Regions from separate parts of the Loigolactobacillus backii genome, predicted to be linked through region 2. Evidence: a T-box and tRNA genes for the amino acid it is inferred to sense, from the RefSeq annotation. Region 2 holds a T-box; the other holds one or more tRNA genes.
The links. The T-box of region 2 lies ahead of trpS (tryptophan--tRNA ligase). A T-box ahead of a tRNA ligase gene usually reads a tRNA of that ligase, here a tRNA-Trp.
Positions count from the first base shown of each region.

Region 1 (3,391 bases), 440 kb from region 2:
ATGAAGCAAAATGTAATGGATCGGCCGTATGTCCGTAAATTGGCAATTCGGCCTCACGTTTTTTTCCTTGATGTAACTGCCAATAATACTGCAGTACACCAACATCGGCAATGTGATCATGATGGTAATGGCTCAGGACCACCGCATCAAGTTGCAGTGGGTCCAAATGCTTTTGAAGGCTTAAAAGCGCACCACTACCGCAATCAAGTAATAGATTGTAGTCATTCGTTTGTAGTAAATAAGCGCTAGTTCCTACTCCTTTATAAGGGTAACCACCGTAAAATCCCAGTACAGTTAACTTCATAATAAATTCCTCCATTAAATAAATTTACTTTACCTCTATCTTACAACGTTCTATTTAGTAAGACAAAATACAAAGTGCTTGTATTTACTACACTAATTAAAGAGAATCACGTTATAATGTAAGTGGAGTAATTATTTATACTCGAGGAGGAATTATTATGTTAAAAAAAATTCAGGCAACATTTGGTTCACAGGATATCTTAACTAGCTATTTCGATCGTGAACCCCAACGAAATTTATTACTATTAAGACCAGCAGAATCGACTAATGATTTTCAGTTGCTTGACGTTTCGGACCAAAAAAACTTTTTTAACAGTCCAATTTCTTATTCTGTACGGCAACACTTAGGTAAACAAGAATTTAGTGGCTTCTTTAATTTTATGTATTTCACGTTTCCTTCTGAGGACGCCGTCAAAGTCTTTCAATCACAATTTGATCGTGTTGGCAATCAGGCAGCTGGCTTTATCGGCCTCAATGGACTATTCTTACTACGATTAGATGCACCGCAAATTCAATTTGTTGTTCTATCAATTTGGCAACGCGAAGCTGACTACTTTAATTGGCGCAATTCACAGGATTTTTCTCCCTTACTACCCTATTTGCAGGCCGGACCAAATATTCAACAATTTCACCAAACAACCTATACACTTGAACAAACAAACTAAGGCAAAGTCTTAGGTAAGAGTCTAGGAATAAAATCCTGAACTCTTTTTTTGTGACCTTAAACTCAAAAATTTATCCGCCTCAATTAGTAAATTTTACACATAATTAGTTAAGCGGCATTAACAAGGTGCTCATCCATTAACGACTTAATTAATTACGTATTTAGGTCCTTTATCACCTAACATTTTACAACATCAGGCGTAACAGTTCTGACTACAATTGTCGGCAGTACAAACATTAAATGTAATACCCAATGCCTGATCCTTTGAACCGATGCTTATTTATGCTTCAAACTCATAAGCATCAAATACTGCGCTATCAGTTCATATTCGATTGAATACCCACTTCTATAACGCCCTATTATAAATCATTAAAAATATCCGCTAATGGTGAACTTATAATTAACTAAGGTAAATCCATGCTAAAGTGTATAAAAACTTTCTAATATTGACGACCTACTAAATTTAGCAGAATATGGTTTTTACTTGTCGTATCAGCATTAATCAATACAGGCTCAACCTTTGATTTAGCGGCCGCTAAGATTAGTTTTACTTAAATGGTCTAAATTAATTTAATAAAACCAGATTTAATTTTTGAAATAAAAAAATAGACTAATATTTTTATTTCAAAAATATCAGTCTATTAACTATACCGGTGATCGGGGTCGAACCGATACTCCCGTGAAGGAACTGGATTTTGAATCCAGCGCGTCTGCCAATTCCGCCACACCGGCATATTAAGCCATTTTGTAGATTACCACTTAAAAGATAAAAGGCGGTAACCGGATTTGAACCGGTGATAGAGGTTTTGCAGACCTTTGCCTTACCACTTGGCTATACCGCCATCTTTAAGGAACAAATCCCATAAAAGCTAACTGGGATAGCTGGATTCGAACCAGCGCATGACAGAGTCAAAGTCTGTTGCCTTACCACTTGGCTATATCCCAATAAAACAAGGGCGGTAGGTGGGAATCGAACCCACGCGTGCCGGAGCCACAATCCGGTGCGTTAACCACTTCGCCACTACCGCCATAATGGCAGGGATAGTAGGAGTTGAACCCACATCAACGGTTTTGGAGACCGCTATTCTACCATTGAACTATATCCCTATTATAAAAAATGGAGGAGAGTGGATTCGAACCACCGAACCCGAAGGAGCGGATTTACAGTCCGCCGCGTTTAGCCACTTCGCTACTCCTCCATAAATGGCGCGGGACAGAATCGAACTGCCGACACATGGAGCTTCAATCCATTGCTCTACCGACTGAGCTACCGAGCCATTATGATAAACGGTCCCAACGGGACTCGAACCCGTGATCTCCTGCGTGACAGGCAGGCGTCATAACCAACTAGACCATGGAACCGTAGAAATGGAGATTACAGGGTTCGAACCTGTGACCCCCTGCTTGTAAGGCAGGTGCTCTCCCAGCTGAGCTAAACCTCCATTAAGTGACCCGTACGGGATTTGAACCCATGTTACCGCCGTGAAAGGGCGGTGTCTTAACCACTTGACCAACGGGCCGAGATCTCGTGACGGAGAGTAAGGGATTCGAACCCTTGATACAGGTTTGCGCCCGCATACATGATTTCCAATCATGCTCCTTCAGCCACTCGGACAACTCTCCACAGAAAAACTCCGGCTGTCGGGCTCGAACCAACGACAACCTAATTAACAGTCAGGTGCTCTACCAACTGAGCTAAGCCGGAATAAACAAATAGCATGGCAACGTCCTACCCTCGCAGGGGGTGCTCCCCCAACTACTCTCGGCGCTAAGAAGCTTAACTTCTGTGTTCGACATGGGAACAGGTGTATCCTTCCTGCCATTGTCACCACACCACTATCTGAGAACTTTGTGCTCTCAAAACTGGACCTTCTATTTTCTTTGACCTTTGAACACTACGCGGAAACATTGTTTCCGACTTGGTTAAGTCCTCGACCGATTAGTATTGGTCCGCTCCATGCCTCACGGCACTTCCACTTCCAACCTATCTACCTGATCATCTCTCAGGGGTCTTACTTCCATAAAGGAATGGGAAATCTAATCTTGCGGGGGGCTTCACACTTAGATGCTTTCAGCGTTTATCCCGGCCATACATAGCTACCCAGCGCTGCACCTGGCGGCACAACTGGTACACCAGCGGTATGTCCATTCCGGTCCTCTCGTACTAGGAACAGCTCCGCTCAAATTTCCTACGCCCGCGACGGATAGGGACCGAACTGTCTCACGACGTTCTGAACCCAGCTCGCGTACCGCTTTAATGGGCGAACAGCCCAACCCTTGGGACCAACTACAGCCCCAGGATGCGATGAGCCGACATCGAGGTGCCAAACCTCCCCGTCGATGTGGACTCTTGGGGGAGATAAGCCTGTTATCCCCAGGGTAGCTTTTATCCGTTGAGCGATGGCCCTTCCATACGGAACCACC
Region 1 covers NZ_CP014873.1:2,604,249-2,607,639, forward strand. Annotated here, with positions in the region: gene AYR53_RS11960 (MBL fold metallo-hydrolase) at 1-304, opposite strand, end outside; gene AYR53_RS11965 (antibiotic biosynthesis monooxygenase family protein) at 462-968, shown strand; tRNA gene AYR53_RS11970 (tRNA-Leu) at 1,616-1,699, opposite strand; tRNA gene AYR53_RS11975 (tRNA-Cys) at 1,739-1,809, opposite strand; tRNA gene AYR53_RS11980 (tRNA-Gln) at 1,841-1,912, opposite strand; tRNA gene AYR53_RS11985 (tRNA-His) at 1,923-1,995, opposite strand; tRNA gene AYR53_RS11990 (tRNA-Trp) at 2,001-2,074, opposite strand; tRNA gene AYR53_RS11995 (tRNA-Tyr) at 2,086-2,166, opposite strand; tRNA gene AYR53_RS12000 (tRNA-Phe) at 2,172-2,244, opposite strand; tRNA gene AYR53_RS12005 (tRNA-Asp) at 2,256-2,329, opposite strand; tRNA gene AYR53_RS12010 (tRNA-Val) at 2,337-2,409, opposite strand; tRNA gene AYR53_RS12015 (tRNA-Glu) at 2,416-2,487, opposite strand; tRNA gene AYR53_RS12020 (tRNA-Ser) at 2,500-2,590, opposite strand; tRNA gene AYR53_RS12025 (tRNA-Asn) at 2,600-2,672, opposite strand; rRNA gene rrf (5S ribosomal RNA) at 2,684-2,800, opposite strand; rRNA gene AYR53_RS12035 (23S ribosomal RNA) at 2,887-3,391, opposite strand, start outside.
Region 1: it encodes a tRNA-Trp, which carries the amino acid that the T-box ahead of trpS (tryptophan--tRNA ligase) is inferred to sense. The anticodon was not compared.

Region 2 (3,391 bases):
GGAATTCCGTATGCTTTAGCCAGTGGTTCAAAACCAACTGCGTCTGCTGAAATCTGTGCCAATAGTTCACCGCTTAATTGTTGCATTGTGGTGATAATTTGTTGTAAATCGGTTGTATAAGCCGCGTACTTCTTTTTTCCAAGGGTCAAACTGGCCGTCATACTGGCCAAAGCGGCGGCCATCGCACCAGTTAATGCACTAACCCCGCCGCCACCAGGAGTTGGCGCGTCAGAGGCCAACTCCTGAATGAAAGTTTTAATTTCCACACTAATTCCTCATCTCTTAGCTAAGACTTTGCCAAACACTGTCTAATCAAAGTAGTTAATTCCGATTGCCGCACGCACTTCTTTTAAGGTTTGATTAGCAACCAGATTGGCCTTTTCGCTACCTTGACGGAGAATTTCGTAAACCCCAGCCGGATCTTCAGCGTACGCTTCCCGGCGTTTGCGAATTGGTTCTAAAACAGCCTGTAACACGTCATTTAAGTAGCGTTTGATTTTAACGTCACCTAGGCCCCCTGCCTGGTATTGTTCTTTCAATTCGGCTACTTTCTTTTGATCGGGGTCGAAAACATCAAGGTAAGTAAAGACAATGTTACCTTCAATTTTGCCAGGATCTTCAATGTGAATATGATTAGGATCAGTGTACATTGACATGACCTTTTTCTGAATTTCATCAGGTGAATCGGCCAAATAAATGGCGTTGCCTAGTGACTTACTCATCTTGGCGTTACCGTCCATCCCTGGCAAACGTCCTTCCCCTTTTGGTGGAAAAACACCTTCTGGTTCAACGAGAACGTCTTTTTTATAAATACTATTAAAACTACGTACAATTTCACGCGTTTGTTCTAACATTGGTTCTTGATCGTCACCGACAGGAACAGTATCTGCCTTAAACGCAGTGATATCGGCGGCCTGACTAACTGGGTAAATTAAAAATCCAGCCGGAATACTTTGATTAAAGTTTTTCTGTTGAATTTCCGCTTTAACGGTTGGATTACGGTTCAATCGTGAAACGCTGACTAAATTTAAATAGTGCATGGTAAGTTCATTTAACGCCGGAATTTGTGATTGGACTAAGATTGTTGATTTTTCAGGATCAATGCCAACGGCTAAATAGTCTAGCGCAACTTGTAATAGACTACGGCGAATCTTTTCCGGATCCCGTGCGTTATCGGTTAATGCCTGCATATCCGCAATCATAATGTAAGGATCGTAATTGCCAGAATTTTGCATCGCAACCCGCGTTTGTAAAGAACCAATGTAGTGGCCAATATGTAGCTTACCAGTTGGGCGATCACCAGTTAAAATTACTTTTTTTGTCATGTTAAAACCTTCCCTTTTATTCTAATTTTATAAGTAACATCAGTCAGTGAATCTACTTCAAAAAACAACGTTAACTTTTCAGCTTAAATCCAGCCCACAATTCTCAAAAAAATAGCGTCCCATCAGCATTTCTGCTCATAGGACGCTTGTTAACAATCGTGGTACCACCTAAATTGTGCTGGCTTTTATCCAGCACCACTCACGTTTAAGGCACGGCTACCCGCCACGCTACTTTTAATTCACGCAGCGACTCAAAGGGCCATTCACCACTAATTCTTGATCACTTTTCACCAACCAGTGATTCGCTATAGCCAAATTAACGGGTACTTATCCTTCTCATTGCATTGTTTTAATCTTACCGTTTAGCCCGCTAAATGTCAAAATGCTAACGTGAAAAAGTGTTTAACCGCAGATGATTAGCCTAAAAAACTAATGCACTTTTTTCATGCTCTAATAAAAATAATTCAAATCACTAGCTGGAGTTGGGTAAGAATAAATGGATTTAGCAACTGTGTCGGCGGATACTTTTTGATTGATCAACAGTGTAAAGTAGTTAATCAGTTCATCGGCCAAACTATTCAAACATGTTGCACCAACCAATAAACCAGTCTTTTTATCAGTCACAATTTTCACTACGGCCACTGGTTCATTAAGTCGTCGGTACGTGAGCCAGTTAGTCGTGTCAATTGTTTTTATAGCGTAATGCTCGGAATCAGCTTGGGCCTTGGCCGTTGTAACGCCAACTTGTGCTAGTTTAGGGCTAGAATAAACCGTTGTTGGAATGGCTGGGTAATCAATTGAGGCTTGCGTTTTACCTGTTAAATAATCAACTAAGTAACTGCCTTCAAACGATGCAACTGGCGTCTCTTTTGGTTCTTGCCGCGCAATAATATCACCAGCAACAAAAACTCTTGGGTTAGTCGTCTGCAAGTGATCATCACACTGAATGCCGCCATGAGCAACTTCGATACCTGCGGCTGCCAAATCTAATGCCTCAACATTCGGTACACGGCCAGTTGTCGCAAAGACAGCGTTGGTTACTAAACGAAAATCAGGTGCATTTAAGATCAGCTGATCACCGGCAGTTTCAATTGCTTGTAAGGAAACGTTAAAGTGAAACTGCACACCCTTAGCCTGTAATTGTTCAACTAACTGATCAACTAATTCATGATCATACGCCTTCAACGGTCGATCGTTATGTTGAATAACGTGTGTCTCGGCACCGGCAGCGTTGGCCATTGCTGCAAATTCAAAGGCTTCGTAGCCACCACCCACAAAGGTAACAACCCGGGGCATTTCTGGCAAGGCCATAAAATCAGTACTGTCCTGAAAGTGTTCTTTACCTGAAATATTTGGAATCGCTGGCCGCGCTCCAGTTGCAATAATGTAATGCTCGGCTTGATAAGTTGTTCCAGCAACTTCAATCGTTTGTTCATCAATAAATTTGGCCGCACCAGTCAAAGTTGTAATTCCACTGGAAGCTAGGCCCTTTTCGCTACTTGTTGATACTGGATCAGTGAAGGTTTTCTTGAAAGCCATCAACTTGGACCAATCAATCTTGGCAGGCTGGGTTAAAACACCAACCTTCTGCAAATTACGAACTTGATCCTGAGCCTCAACTGCTGCCAATAAAACCTTTTTGGGATCACAGCCGCGATTCGGACATGTACCGCCCCATAAATCCGCTTCAACAACAGCAACCTTTCGTTTTGCGGCTGCTAAGGGGTACGCCATCGCTAACCCCGCTGGCCCAGCACCAATAATAATTTCGTCAAATTTTTCCATCACTAACATCCTTTCACTTAGCAACTATTCTTCAGGAACGCAACAATGTTCTGCGCAGTTAAGGTACCAATTGCACGATTGTTCTGGGTAATCGAAATTGCCTTTTCGCGACTTAATTGATCCATAACTGCTGTTAATGGTGTTGCTTGATCAAACGTGGCCAACTGCTCACTCGCACTTGATTTTTGGTAGAAGCCAAGCTTGACTAATTCAGTTAGCGGCGTTTCAAACAAATTAAGTTCGGTATTACTATGCGCAAAGAACTCCTTAACAAATTCATT
Region 2 covers NZ_CP014873.1:367,509-370,899, forward strand. Annotated here, with positions in the region: gene AYR53_RS01500 (cyclodeaminase/cyclohydrolase family protein) at 1-266, opposite strand, end outside; gene trpS (tryptophan--tRNA ligase) at 309-1,325, opposite strand; T-box leader at 1,461-1,674, opposite strand; gene AYR53_RS01510 (dihydrolipoyl dehydrogenase family protein) at 1,776-3,110, opposite strand; gene AYR53_RS01515 (ABC transporter ATP-binding protein) at 3,128-3,391, opposite strand, start outside.